2 regions of the Clostridium sp. CS1-1 genome follow, and region 1 is predicted to be linked to the other one. Evidence: riboswitches for the same ligand, from Rfam matches in the RefSeq annotation. Region 1 holds a riboswitch; the other holds the start of a gene.

Region 1 (7,870 bases):
GAATTTTCCAGAAAATATGTTCATAAATTAAGACATAGAGTTTCAGGTATTATGGCGGGCATAGGTACAATACTTACTGATAATCCACTCCTAACAACAAGGCTTTCTACAGGAAATAGTAGTGATCCAACAAGAATTATAGTTGATAGTAGTGCAAGAATTCCATTAGAGTCAAAAGTGCTTCATGTTGAATCAAAAGCAAAAACAATTATAGCTACTACAGAGTTAGCCGATAAGAATAAGATAAAGACCTTGGAGGATATTGGCATAGAAATAATTACTACACCATTAAAAAATAATAAAGTAGATTTAAAATTCCTCATGGGAGTATTAGGTGAAAAATCAATAGATAGTGTGCTTTTAGAAGGCGGAAGTGAGTTAAATTATTCAGCAGTTGAAGAAGGAATTGTTGATAAAATTAATGCTTTTATCGCTCCAAAGATCATAGGTGGCAGAAACTCAAAGACACCAATTGGAGGACTTGGAAAAGCAGCCATGAGAGAAGCGATTTCAATTGAAGATATTGAAATATATAGATTTGAAAACGATTTCATGTTAGAAGGATATATAAGAAAACATTAAAATTTTCACCCAAGGCAGGGTGCTTAAAACTTAATTGTAGTTAGTATCACTTTACAAAAGGGGAGGAGAATTCCTTTATGTTTACAGGATTAGTAGAAGAAGTAGGACATATTCAGACTATTACGAAATCTACAAAGTCAGCTAAAATTACTATTAAAGCTAGTAAAGTACTAGAAGATACAAAATTAGGGGATAGTATAAGTACCAATGGAGTTTGCTTAACAGTAACAGACTTTGGTAAAGGTCATTTCACAGTAGATGTAATGGCAGAAACTATGAGAAGAAGTAACTTAAAGAATCTATCTTCAGGAGATGAGATTAACTTGGAAAGAGCATTAAGACTAGGCGATAGACTAGGAGGCCATATGGTAAGTGGTCATATTGATGGAGTGGGAACAATATCTCAATATGAAAATGAAGATAATGCTGTTTGGATTAGCATTAGAACATCTCCAGAAATACTAAAGTACATAGTGGAAAAAGGATCTATTGCAATTGATGGAGTAAGTTTAACTGTGGCCTATGTAGATGATTCTCTATTCAAAGTATCTATAATACCACACACTAAAGACGTTACTACATTACTCAGAAAGAAAATAGGTGCTGAAGTTAACCTAGAATGTGATATGGTGGGTAAATACATTGAAAAACTGATAGCTACTAAAGAACAGGCAGTAAGGAAAAAAGGTATTGATCTAGACTTCTTAAGCCAAAATGGTTTTGTATAAACATGATTATGATAATGAAATTATAAAAATAGGGGGAAGAATAATGTATAAGTTTAATACTATTGAAGAAGCTATTGAAGATATAAAAGAAGGTAAAATGATAGTTGTAGTCGATGATGAGGATAGAGAAAATGAAGGCGATTTATTAATGGCAGCGGAGAAAGTAACTCCCGAAGCTATAAATTTTATGACAAAGTATGGAAGAGGACTAATCTGTACACCTATTCAGGGAGAAAGACTAAAGGAATTAGAAATGCCTCAGATGGTAAGTAGGAATACAGATAACCACCAAACTGCTTTTACCGTATCTATAGATGCTTTAGAAACTACAACAGGAATATCTGCATATGAGAGAGCAGCTACCATACAAAAAATGCTGGACCCAAATGTTTCTGGTAAAGATTTTAGAAGACCAGGACACATTTTTCCTCTAGAAGCTAAAAAAGGTGGAGTTTTAGAAAGGGCAGGACATACAGAAGCAGCCGTAGATTTGCCAAGACTTGCAGGACTTTATCCAGCAGGAGTAATTTGTGAAATTATGAGTGAAGATGGAACTATGGCAAGAACTCCTGAACTTATAGAATATGTAAAAAAACACAATTTGAAGATAGTTACCATTGCAGATTTAATCGCTTACCGTAAAAGACATGAAGTTTTTATAGAAAGAGCAACTGAGGCTAAGATGCCTACAAAATACGGAGATTTTAAAGTAATAGGCTATATAAATACACTAAATGGTGAGCATCATGTAGCTTTAGTTAAAGGAGATGTTTCTGGTGAAGAACCTGTTTTAGTAAGAGTTCATTCTGAGTGTCTTACAGGGGATGCTTTTGGTTCTCTACGATGCGATTGCGGAGAACAATTTGCTGCTGCTATGGAGAGAGTTAACGAAGCAGGAAGAGGAATTATTCTATATATGCGTCAAGAAGGACGAGGAATTGGACTAATTAATAAATTGAAAGCCTATGCTCTTCAAGACCAAGGGATGGATACAGTTGAAGCAAATTTGGCTTTAGGATTTAAAGCGGATATGAGAGATTATGGTGCAGCAGCACAAATGTTAGTCGATATTGGAGTAAAAAAGGTAAATTTAATGACGAATAATCCTAGAAAAATTGCCGGTCTTTCTGGTTATGGAATAGAGATTTTAAATAGAGTACCAATTCAAATGAATCATAATGAGAGAAATGAGGATTATTTAAAAACAAAAAAAGAAAAATTAGGTCATATATTAAATTTTGGGGAGGAACAATAAGATGAAAATTTATGAAGGAAGTTTAGTAGCACAAGGATTAAAATTTGGTATAGTGGTAGGAAGATTTAATGAGTTTATAGGCGGAAAACTTTTAACTGGCGCTATTGATGCATTTAAACGTCATGGTGTAGAAGAAGAGAATATTGAAATTGCATGGGTACCAGGCGCTTTCGAAATGCCACTAGTAGCAAAGAAAATGGTAAATACAAAAAAATATGATGGAGTAATATGTTTAGGAGCTGTAATAAGAGGAGCAACGCCTCACTTTGATTATGTATCCTCCGAAGTATCAAAAGGAGTTGCAAGTGTGTCTCTAGAAACAGGAGTTCCAGTTATTTTTGGTGTATTAACTACTGATACTATTGAACAGGCTATTGAAAGAGCAGGTACAAAAGCTGGAAATAAGGGATACGATGCTGCAGTTACAGCAATTGAAATGGCTAACTTATTAAAACAAGTATAGGATTTTTATAGATAACCAAATATAGAGCTCGACTTATATGCCGGGATATATTAGCAATTCTTTTGCACTATAAATACTTTTAATTCGTCTAAGGCTCGAATTTGAGAAAAGCTAAGAAGCTTTGATAACTCGCTCACGCTCAGACAATCAAATCTTCTAATCTTTTCTCAAATTCTGCGCCAAGACTCATAAAAAAGTATTTAAATGTGCTTCAGAATTACTAATATATCCCTATGTATAAGTCTAAAATGAAATTGATTTATCTATATGCTTTAAAGTTAAAATATTAAAACTTATACTTAAATGAAAAAAGTAGTTGACTATATTACTTTAATCTGATACACTTCTAAATATAGTAAGTATGAATAAAAAAACGAATATATGTATAAACAGTGTGGTATAGAGGTCGCGGTTGTCATGAGTACTGTATAATTTTTGGATAAATATACACAAAAGGGTCACCCGCCGAAATATATAAATTAAATTTTATGTATTGGGATTATACTGAATAAGTATAGTACTGTCTTCAGAAAATTGCCCAATTTTCTAAAGGCGTGCTTATCACATTGGGGCAAAAGGTTCTGTTATTAAATATAACAGTTATGAGTACCTTTTGCTCATAACTGTTTTTTATTTACTTAAAAATGAAAAAAATTTAATATAAACGATATGATACAGAGGCCGCGGTTACCATTAGTACTACATATTTATATGTAGGAAAGGGTTAACTGCCGAAATACATAAAAGAGTTCTGTTTATGTATTGGGACTATGCTTAACAAGTATAGTACTGTCTTCAGGAGATTGCCCAATCTTCTGAAGGAGTGCTTATCATATTGGGGCAAAAGGCGATGTTATATGAAACAATCATGAGTACCTTTTGCTCGTGATTGTTTTTTTGCTTTTTTAAAAATATAGAAGATTTGATTTATATAAGTATTCGGAAATTTAATTTTAAATAGAAAGAGGAGAAAAAGATGAAGTTATTTGGAACTATGAATATAAACAATGAAGGACATTTAGAAATAGGTAATGTTGATACAACTAATTTAGTAAGGGAATATGGAACTCCTTTATATGTAGTAGATGAAGATCTAGTGAGAAATACTTGTAGAACCTTTAAAGGAAATTTTCAAATGGAAGGTATCGATACTGAAGTTATATATGCATCTAAAGCATTCTTAAATATAGCCATTTGTAAGCTTATCAAGGAGGAAGGATTGTCCTTGGATGTTGTATCAGGAGGAGAACTTTACACAGCTTTAAAGGCAGAATTTCCGACAAACAAAATCTATATGCATGGAAATAACAAAACAAAACATGAATTAGCCTTAGCAATTGAATCACAAATAGGAAGGATAGTAGTGGATAACAGACAAGAATTAGAACTAATTGAGTATCTATGTGAGGGTCTTGAGAGAAAAGTAGATGTATTGCTAAGAGTAAATCCGGGTATTGATGCTCATACTCATGAGTATATTCAAACTTCAAAGAACGATTCCAAGTTTGGAGAATCAATATTTAGTGAGGATATTGGTGAAGTAATAAATAGATTTCAAAATAGTGAGACAGTTAACTTAAAAGGCTTCCACTGTCATATTGGCTCACAAATTTTTGAGGAAGCATCATTTTACTCAGGTGTATCAGCAATGCTTAATTTTTTAGATGAAATGAAAAGCAAATATGGATTTATTACCGAAGAATTAAATTTAGGTGGAGGCTTTGGAGTATATTATTCTGAAGGTGATGAACCAGTCCAGCTAAAAAGGTGCCTTAAAAATATGCTTTTAATACTTAAGGAAGAATCAGAAAAGTTAAATTTAAATATATCAAAAGTTATGATAGAACCAGGTAGATCAATAATTGCTAATGCGGGGACTACCCTTTATGAAATAGGAGGAACCAAAAAGACTTATGGTGGTAAAGAATATATTTTTGTAGACGGAGGTATGACAGACAACCCAAGAACAGCTCTTTATGATGCTAAATATGAGGCGTTGGTTGCGAATAACTTTTATTCTGAAAATAAAGCAATGTATACTATAGCAGGAAAGTGTTGCGAATCTGGTGATGTAATAATAAAAGATATTGAACTTCCAACAGTTCAAAGGGGAGATATACTAGCAGTTCTAACTACAGGAGCTTATAACTATAGCATGGCTAGTAACTATAACAGAATACCTAAACCAGCAGTCGTGTTTGTTAAAGATGGACAGACAAAGTTAGCCGTTAAAAGAGAAACTTATGAAGATATTATAAAAAATGATATATTTTAGATTGATTTAATGAAGGAGGTAGTTTAGATGGCTACAATAGTACAAAAATATGGGGGAACATCTGTAGGAACTATAGATAAAATAAAAGCTGTTGCAAAAAAGGTAATAGAGAGAAGGAAGAAAGGGGATAACGTTGTAGTGGTAGTTTCAGCTATGGGCAAAACTACGGACCAACTTATTGGGTTAGCTAAGGAGATATCAGACAATCCAAACAAAAGAGAAATGGACATGCTAGTATCTACTGGTGAGCAGGTATCAATTGCTTTATTATCTATGGTATTTCATGAATATGGATTTGATTCAGTATCATTAACAGGATTTCAGGCTGGAATTAAAACAGAAGGAATTCATACAAGAAATCGTATTTCAGATATAGATATTGAAAATGTTAAGAACTATCTAGATGAAGGCAAAATAGTTGTTGTTGCTGGTTTCCAAGGTATAAACGAAAATGGAGATATAACCACCTTAGGTAGAGGAGGATCAGATACAACAGCCGTTGCTTTGGCTGCAAAGCTTAATTGTACTTGTGAAATATATACAGATGTAGAAGGAATCTATAGTGTTGACCCAAGGATTTGGCCAAATGCAAAGAAATTAGATGTTATAAGCTATGAGGAAATGATGGAGATGGCAAGCTTAGGAGCTGGTGTTATGGAAACAAGGGCAGTTGAAATAGGATGTAAATATAATATTCCTATTTATGTAGCATCAAGCCATGAAAATAAAAAAGGAACTTATATAAAGGAGTATGATGAAACAATGGAAGGAAAAACAATAACAGGTCTTTCAATTAGCGATGATGTTTTAATGGTTACAGTAAATAATGTTTTGCACAATTCTAAGAATATAGCAATTGTATTTGATAGATTGGCAAAACATAACGTGAATGTAGATATGATAAGCCAAACAGCCCCATTTCATGGATACGTAAATGTTTCTTTTACTACATCTAAAGAAGATGTACATGCTATTGATGAAATAGCTAGGGAACTTAAAGAAGTAATTGAGGGTATTGAAGTATCTAAAGATTCAAACATAACAAAAATATCTGTTGTAGGAATAGGTATGATGAAACAATCAGGAGTTGCATCTGAGATATTTAACATCTTCTCAGATAATGATATTGAGTTCAAACAAGTAACTACTTCTGAAATAAGTATATCCTATACTATAGATGCAAAGGATAAACAAAAAGCAGTAACTGTTTTAGCAAAGGAATTAAATCTGTAAATTAAAATAAAATCAGATGGGACCTGTCTTTAACTGGTGATTGGTTAAACTAATCTAAAAATATAGTGCCACTTTAATCTTTCATTTCTAGAGTTTGGAGGACCAATAGCAGTTAACTAGTAAATAAAATATATTATACGAGGTGTTAAAAATGAGAAAAGCAAATATAGGCATAGTTGGTGCAACTGGTATGGTAGGAAGAACATTTTTAAAGGTATTAGAGGAAAGAAACTTTCCCATTAATAATTTATACCTTTTCTCATCAAAAAAGTCTGCAGGAAACAAAGTAGAATTCATGGGTAAGGAGTATGTTGTTGAGGAACTAACTGAAGACTCATTCAAAAGAGATATGGATATAGCTTTATTTTCTGCTGGTGGAGATATTAGTAAAAAATTTGCTCCTATTGCAAAAGAAGACGGAGTAATTGTAGTGGATAATAGCAGCGCTTGGAGAATGGATAAGGATATTCCACTAGTTGTACCTGAAGTAAATCCTGAAGATGTAAATTGGAACAACGGAATAATAGCAAACCCTAATTGTTCTACAATTCAATCTGTTGTTCCTCTTAAAGTATTGCATGATGCATTCAAAATAAAAAGAATAATCTACTCAACTTATCAGGCTGTATCTGGCTCAGGAGTGGGCGGCGTAATGGATTTAGAAAATGGTATACAGGGGATTGAAGCTAAAAAATATCCTCACCAAATTGCCTATAATTGTCTTCCACATATTGATGTATTTATGGAAAATGGATATACAAAAGAAGAAATAAAAATGATAGAAGAGACTAAAAAGATACTAGGTGATTATGATCTTAAAATTACTGCAACTACAGTTAGAGTTCCTGTTAGACATGGCCATAGCATCTCTATCAATTTAGAGTTTGAAAAGCCATTTGAATTAGAGGAAGTTTACAGACTCCTAGGAAATGCGGATGGAATCATCGTACAAGATGATGTAAAAAACAATGTTTATCCTATGGCTATAAATGCTGAAGGAACTGATGAAGTTTACGTTGGAAGAATAAGAAGAGACTTTAGTGTTGACAATGGGCTTAATTTGTGGGTAGTTGCTGACAATATAAGAAAAGGTGCAGCAACAAATACTGTTCAAATCGCAGAATTATTGCTTAAAAATCTTTAAAATTTCCAAAATAGTTTATGGATTTTAACTCCATACATAAAAATGAAAAAACATTAAGGAAGAGAAGAAACCATCAACTTCTATTCCTTAATGTTTTTTTATTTGATTAAATTATTATTAAGACATTTTAAACTGATTCACTGTATTTTGAAGTTCCTGTGCTAAATCTGATAGATTTTGAGAAGAAGAT
Region 2 (7,870 bases), 2.4 Mb from region 1:
ACAACTTGGAAAGTACTGCTTGATAGGTTTTATCTATTTCTTTAAAATACATATTTTCTATAAAATAAGTTTCAAGGTTATCATGAAGTTTTTTTGCAGAGGATATAATAGATAACCCCTTGTTTAATAAGTTATAGAAGGTTTCTCTATCTTTTTGTAATTCATCCTTGTCTATGAGTGCATAATTAATAAGGTTATCCATAAATATTTGTGTACCATTAAATTTTTTATTATTTATCTCATTTGAGGTAATAACTGCGGTTTTTAAATCAGGAATAATAATATGCTCAATTCGTGAAGGAATAAGAGGGTCATGATATACCTCAACGAAAAATCCCCTTTTTAAAGCTTCAAGTAAGAGGAATTTAAGAATCTGTGTCTTTCCAGTACCTGGTCCACCATTCAAAACGTATATTTTTTCACAGTCTTGATGTATATTTTCTATAAAGGTCACTATGCCATTAGGTGTAAAAGCAGTAGCAAAAAGATGTCTTTCAGTACCCAAACCTGTAACTTCATAATCGGATAATATTTTGTATTTTAAGTCTTCTTCTAAAACGGATAACTTTGAATAATCTAATGCACGTTTATTATAATTAGACCAATCTTCGTGTATAAGTTTTGCAGCACCTATAAACTTATAAGCCCTTTGGAAGGTTTCACCAATCTCTTTATTAGTTTGAATTATATTTTGCCTATACTTCTTAAAACCTTCTTCATTCCAATGCGCACCCATATTTAGTACTTCGTCAACTGCACCTGGGTTTTTAGGATCAACAATGTGGGGAGCTGTCCCGTCTAATATAGCTATATTTAGCCCCTTAATAACTACACCATCTAAAGAGTTATTATCAGAGGAACAATGATGGTATTCAACATCATATCCCTTATCATTAAAAAATGCGCCGATATTTTTCATAAGAGATGATTTTCCAGTACCTGGGCCACCCTTAATACAAATTTTCCTTCTTGCTGATTCCTGACTTATAATGTAATCATAGAAAGAATAAAAGCCTAGAGAAGTATTACCACCTGGAAAGAAGTTTCTAACCTTACCTTTCATAAATACACACTCCTATTTATTACAATCAGTATATAATATGCAATGGTTGAGTGTTTTGCTCCATATATTTAAATATATTTAGAAGATAACTAGTTAACCTATAATAGTACGTGCTCTATGGCATTAAAATTTACAATTTAAATATACTAAATAATTAGGGGTATTCCTAATATTAAGGATACTAGATATCATAAAAAACTATTATAAATTGAGTTGTTATTTTATAAAAGTTAAATAAGACCTATACCAAAATATATATTTTGGTATAATTATGATGTTAAATTACATAGTAGGCTACATTAAATTCAAAAAATATTATATATTGGAGGAATAGAAATGAACAATGAATTAAAGAAAGCGCAGGAACTTATAGATTTTATTTATGAAAGTCCTACAGCATTCCATGCCGTTGATAGTTCAAAACAAGTGCTTTTAAATGCCGGATTCAATGAACTTAGAGAAGAAGACAGCTGGAAGCTAAAAAAGGGAGAAAAGTATTTTTTAACAAAAAATGAATCTGCAATTATAGCTTTTGTAGTAGGAAAGGGAGAAATAGAAAAAGAAGGCTTTAGAATAGTAGGTGCGCATACTGATTCACCAGGATTTAGAGTAAAACCAAATCCAGACATGGAAGTTGAGGGGGCGTATGTAAAATTAAACACAGAAGTCTATGGAGGTCCTATAATAAATACATGGTTAGATAGACCATTGTCTTTAGCAGGAAGAGTAACTTTGAAAAGTGAAAATCCACTTTATCCCGAAATAAGGCTTATAAATATAAAAAAACCTATATTAGTGATACCTAACCTAGCTATACATATGAACAGAAATGTAAACTCTGGTGTAGAATTAAATAAACAAAAGGATATACTTCCATTACTTTCGCTAGTAAATGAGGAGTTTGAAAAAGGACAATATCTTATAAAGACAATAGCTAGAGAATTAAGCGTAAACGAGAAGGATATATTAGATTTTGATTTATTTCTTTACGAATTCGAAAAAGGAAAGGTTATAGGACTAAATAATGAATTTATTTCTAGCGGAAGATTAGATGACTTATCAATGGTATACGCAGGAATAAGTGCATTAACAGAAACTGAAGCGGGTAACGCTACAAATATAGCTATTTGTTTTGATAATGAGGAAGTGGGAAGCACAACAAAACAGGGAGCGAATTCACCTTTCTTATCATCAGTATTAGAAAGAATTCTAATAAGTCTTGGCAAAGGTAAGGAAGAATATTATAGAGCACTTGCAAAATCATTTATGATATCTAGTGATTTAGGTCATGCATTACATCCAAATTATGGGGAAAAGTCTGATCCAGTAAATAGACCTATAATAAATAGAGGCCCAATTATAAAAGTGAGTGCAAGCCAGAGTTATACATCAGATAGTGTATCAAGTGCTGTTTATAAGAGTATATGTGAAAAGGCAGGAGTTCCTGTTCAAATATTTGTTAATCGCTCAGATGAAAAGGGTGGTTCTACCATTGGGCCTATATCTTCAAGTCATGTAAATATTAACTCGGTAGATATGGGAATTGCGATATTTTCAATGCATTCTATAAGGGAATTAGGTGGAGTTAAGGATTATATATATACAGAAGAATCATTTAAGGAGTTCTATAAGCTTTAGGCTTTCAAGGATAAGCATGTTTGAAAAGTTATATATTTTAAAATATTACAAATAGTGTTTGAAATGTATAAATATTTATGATAAACTAAGTACAATTTAATAAAGAAACCTACCTAGGGTAGAGGTGCTGGAATTAGGAGTACTTATTTTTAGTCGGCGGATAATGAGAAATAAGGAAAGGGATTGCAGCCGAAGAAAATAATTTGGCGAAACTATTTTCTGGCTTTGCATATAATATATGTAAGGCTGTCATGTTCATCTGTGAACGTGGAGAGCTACAAGGTCACAAAGTTGTATTTATAATGCAGCAGAGGTGTTCCTTTGCTGCATTTATTTTTTAGGTGGACGTTTCTTAAGATAAAGGAGTTTAAGGAGTGGTATTATGGCAGTTGTGGTACAAAAGTATGGTGGAAGTTCCGTAGGGACTATAGACAAAATAAAGAATGTTGCAAGCACTGTAGTAAAGAGAATGAAGAAAGGTGATGAACTTGTCGTAGTGGTATCAGCAATGGGTGATACTACAGATGAACTTATAGGACTTGCAAATCAAATCACAAGCAAACCCGATAAGAGGGAGTTAGATGCTTTGCTTTCTACAGGTGAGATGATGTCTTCTGCATTACTTGCCATGGCAATTAAAAGCTTAGGTTATGATGCTGTTAGCTATACAGCCTATCAAATAGGAATTAAAACTAGCGGACAATATGGCAAATCTCTAATAGATGACATAGATGGTAACAATATAAAAAAGAGCTTATCAGAAGGAAAAATTGTCATAGTAGCAGGGTTTCAGGGAATAAATGAAGGTGGAGACATAACTACTCTCGGAAGAGGCGGTTCAGATACTACTGCAGTAGCAATAGCGGTTAAGCTAAGGGGTATCTGTGAAATATATACTGATGTAGATGGAATATACAGCGTAGATCCAAGAAAATACAAAGAAGCAAAGAAATTAGATCAAATAGATTATGAAGAAATGCTCGAGCTCTCAAGTCTTGGTGCACAGGTTATGCACTCAAGATCAGTGGAATTAGGGCAGAAGTATAGCATTCCAATATATGTTGGATTAAGTAATAGTGATATTAAGGGTACAGTTATTAAGGGGGTAAGTAACATGAATATGGAAAGTAAACCAGTAACAGGACTTGCAACAAGTGACGAAGACGTAGCTATAACAATAAGGGATATAGAGAATGATATAAATATAATTGCTAGTTTATTTGAGAGTGTAGCTAGCAAGAGAATTAACATAGATATGATAAGTCAGACAGCACCGATAAATAGTAAAGTTAATTTATCATTTACAATACCGAAGGCTGACTTGCATGAGTGCTTAGAAATTGTTAGAGAATACTATCCGGATAGAGAAAAAATTGCAATAGATGAGAATGTAACTAAATTTTCAATAGTTGGAATTGGAATGAAAACAACGTCTGGTGTAACAGCTAGAATGTTTAAATTGTTTAGAGAAAATAATATAGAGGTAAAAATGATAACTACCTCAGAAATAAGAATAACATGCACAATTAAACAAGAAGATAAATTAAGATCTATAAATATAGTAGCAAAGGAATTCAATTTATAAACATTTTAGGAGGAAAACCAGTATGAAACTAGTTGGGACTATGGAAATTAAAGATAATACTCTGCATATTGGTGGGGTAAATACAATGGATTTATCAAGAAAGTTTGGAACTCCTCTATACGTAATTGACGAAGATTTAGTAAGAAGTCAGTGTAGGAGATACTATAAAGCTTTTAAAGGCGAAAATACTAAGAATAAAGTAGCCTATGCTGGAAAAGCATTTTTAACACTAGCTATGTGTCAACTAATAAATAGTGAAGGTTTATGTCTTGATGTTGTTTCGGGAGGAGAACTCTATACTGCTTGGAAAAGTGGTTTTCCTATGGAGAATGTGTATTTTCATGGGAACAACAAAACTGTAGAAGAAATAAAAATGGGAATAAAACTTGGCGTTGGAATATTTGTCGTTGATAACTTGTATGAAATTGAAAAAATAAATTCAATAGCAAAAGAAAATAGTAAGGTTCAAAAAATTCTTTTAAGAATAACTCCGGGAATAGAAGCTCATACTCATGAATATATAAAGACAGGGCAAATAGATTCAAAGTTTGGTTTTACCATGTTAAATAATAAAACTATAGATGCAGTAAGAAAAGCAATTGCACTTTCAAATATTGAGTTTATTGGATTACACTGCCACATAGGATCACAAATCTTCGATACAAAACCTTACGAGGATGAGGTAAAAATTATGTTATCTATAGTTAAGAATATTAAAGATGAAACGAATTATGAGGTTAAGGAGCTGGATCTTGGCGGTGGGTTTGGTATATATTACAAAAGTGGAGATACCCCAAGAAAGATAGAAGATTTTTGTCAGGTAATGTTAGAAACAGCGGAAAATACAGCAAAAAATCTAGGGATAGAACTTCCCTGTCTTGTTATAGAGCCTGGTAGGTCTATTATTGGTAGTGCTGGAACAACTCTTTATACAATCGGGTCAATTAAGGAAATACCAGATATAAAAAAATATGTAGCGGTAGACGGAGGGATGACAGACAATATTAGACCTGCACTATACAATGCTGAATATGAATGTATATTGGCAAGTAAGGTAGAAAGCACCTCCAGGGAGGTAGTAACCATATCTGGTAAGTGTTGTGAATCTGGGGATATACTACTGAATGATGTAGAAATTTCACAAGCTAAAAGTGGGGATATTTTAGCAGTTCTTACTACGGGAGCATATGGTTATTCCATGTCTAGCAATTATAATAAGATACCAAGACCAGCAGTAGTCATGGTTAAAGATGGAGAAGAAAAACTTATTTGTAGGCGACAAACCTTCGAGGAGATTGTTGAAAACGAGTTATCTTTATAATAACTAACAAGAAAAGAGGCAGGATTTAAAATCTAGATACAACATGGACTCTTATAGCTTTATTACATGTAAAAAGAGCACTATTAAAATTTATTAATTTAATAAGTTTTAATAGTGTTTATTTTTTATTTGAAGATTTTGGACTAGACCTTTCATCAGAAGTATATTTCCAGATAATTTCTTAACTAAATTTAAATTCATACTTTCGATACTTTTGGGAATAATAATCTAAGCACGAATTGTTTTTTCATGAAAGGATGGATTTTTATGCTTTACATTATAGTTCTAGCTATAGCTATTGTAACGGTAAGCTTTTACGTAGTTTCTAATAAAGGAGAAACAAAAGAAGAAAATATAATGGATGATATTCCAAGTGTAAACGCAAGTAAGGAGGAACTACTAAAACACGCTTATGAAATATCTAATTATTCATCAGTTATAAGAAAAACCAACTGTAGAAAGAAATTAATTGAAAGCTTAGATGCTAGTTATAAAAAGATATTACAAGGCCATGATCAGATAGAAAAGGAATTTAAAAATAATAGGGATGTAATTCAAGCAGCTGAATGGTTATTAGATAATCTCTATCTAATTCAAAGAGAATATAAAAATATAAAAAATAATATGCCACAAGCATATTATAAAGAGCTCCCTGTTTTAAGTAAGGGCATAATGAAAGGATATCCTAGAATTTACTACATAGCTGTAGAACTGATATCTCATACTGATGGGAGAGTAAATGAAGAGACTATAGAAGCATTTATAAATGCATATCAAAGAACTACTATACTGACAAGTGGTGAGTTGTGGGCTTTCCCTATAATGCTTAAGATAGCTTTAATTCAGAATATAAGTAAGATAACACAAAAGATTGCATTAACTCAAAAAGAGAGAAAAAGAGCTGACGTCATTACAGAAAGAATTATAAATGCATTTGAGGATGGAAGGATTGAAGAATATATAGATAAACTTTCAGAAGAAAGGATAGAATTTACTACCCATTTCGTTGAAAGAATGTTAAAAGCATTAAGAGACAATGGAATAGAGAATGGCAAGATGTATCAGTGGATAGATCATGAGTTAGATAAAAAAGAACTAAATGCTGAAAGAATTATAAATTTAGAACATCAAAAGCAAACGTCATATCAAGTAGCCATTGGAAATTCTATAACTGGCATAAGAGAAGTTTCAGCTTTAAATTGGAGAGAAAGTTTTGAGAAATTGAGTTATGTTGAGAGTGTATTAAGGCAAGATCCTTTGAAGATATATGAAGAAATGGACTTTCAATCTAGAGATTATTATAGGGGGAGATTGGAAAGACTTTCAAGATACATTAATGCTCCAGAATCTTTTATTGCAAAGAAGGCAATAGAATGTGCAGAGGAAGCGTCAAAGGATGAGAATGCAAAGGAATATGAAAAACATGTAGGTTACTACATAATAGACGAAGGAGTAGAGTGTTTAAAGAGAAAAATCGAGTTTCAGGAAAAGGGAATCAAAAGTATTAGGAGTCTGTTTATAAAAGCAAATGTTAAATTTTATATTAGAACTATAGTATGGGGAACAATTGCTTTAGCAGCTTTAATAACATTCGTAGGTTTAGCTAATGACATAAATCCAGTAACTTGGAAATACGTACTAATATCCATAGCTGTGTTAGTGCCATGTAGTGAAATTATTATATCTATGTTTAATTGGGGAATAAATAGATTAATTAGCCCTAGGTTTATTCCTAAGATAGAATTTAGAGAAGGAATTCCAGTAGAGTCTAGTACCGTAGTAGTGGTGCCAACTTTATTAAATAATCAAGATAGAGTAATGACATTAGTTAACGATATTGAGGTATATTATCTGGCTAATAGAGAGAAGAATATTTATTTTGCTATTTTAGGAGATTTTAAAGATAGTAACAAGCAAAGCGAAGAAGGAGATAATTTAATAATAGAATGTGGTTTGAAACTAGTTAAAGAATTAAATAAGAAGTATAGTAAAGACGGCAATGACATATTTTATTTTTTGTGTAGATATAGACAGTTTAATGAGAAAGAACAAATGTGGATTGGCTGGGAGAGAAAACGGGGTAAGATTGTAGAGTTCAATTCATTAATTAGAGGTGCTAAAAACACAAGTTATGACGTAGTAAGTGGAGATATAAGTAATTTACGGCATATTAAATATGTAATAACCCTTGATGCAGATACTCAATTACCAAGAGATAGTGCTAAAAGATTAATAGGGGCAATGTCACATGTATTAAATGCTG

What was found. A riboswitch is a leader RNA that binds a small molecule or an ion and turns the genes downstream of it on or off. The one in region 1 is predicted to bind lysine.
Region 2: another riboswitch for lysine. It lies ahead of AC0N0V_RS22045 (aspartate kinase); the one in region 1 lies ahead of lysA (diaminopimelate decarboxylase).

What each region holds. Positions count from the first base shown of each region.
Region 1 is NZ_CM148680.1:2,245,891-2,253,760, reverse strand. Features, by position in the region: gene ribD (bifunctional diaminohydroxyphosphoribosylaminopyrimidine deaminase/5-amino-6-(5-phosphoribosylamino)uracil reductase RibD) at 1-582, shown strand, start outside; gene AC0N0V_RS10605 (riboflavin synthase) at 660-1,310, shown strand; gene AC0N0V_RS10600 (bifunctional 3,4-dihydroxy-2-butanone-4-phosphate synthase/GTP cyclohydrolase II) at 1,354-2,565, shown strand; gene ribH (6,7-dimethyl-8-ribityllumazine synthase) at 2,567-3,028, shown strand; lysine riboswitch at 3,419-3,597, shown strand; lysine riboswitch at 3,696-3,864, shown strand; gene lysA (diaminopimelate decarboxylase) at 4,005-5,303, shown strand; gene AC0N0V_RS10585 (aspartate kinase) at 5,331-6,536, shown strand; gene AC0N0V_RS10580 (aspartate-semialdehyde dehydrogenase) at 6,688-7,680, shown strand; gene AC0N0V_RS10575 (methyl-accepting chemotaxis protein) at 7,798-7,870, opposite strand, start outside.
Region 2 is NZ_CM148680.1:4,658,600-4,666,469, reverse strand. Features, by position in the region: gene AC0N0V_RS22055 (PRK06851 family protein) at 1-1,063, opposite strand, end outside; gene AC0N0V_RS22050 (M18 family aminopeptidase) at 1,400-2,701, shown strand; lysine riboswitch at 2,813-2,987, shown strand; gene AC0N0V_RS22045 (aspartate kinase) at 3,084-4,286, shown strand; gene lysA (diaminopimelate decarboxylase) at 4,309-5,607, shown strand; gene AC0N0V_RS22035 (glycoside hydrolase family 94 protein) at 5,875-7,870, shown strand, end outside.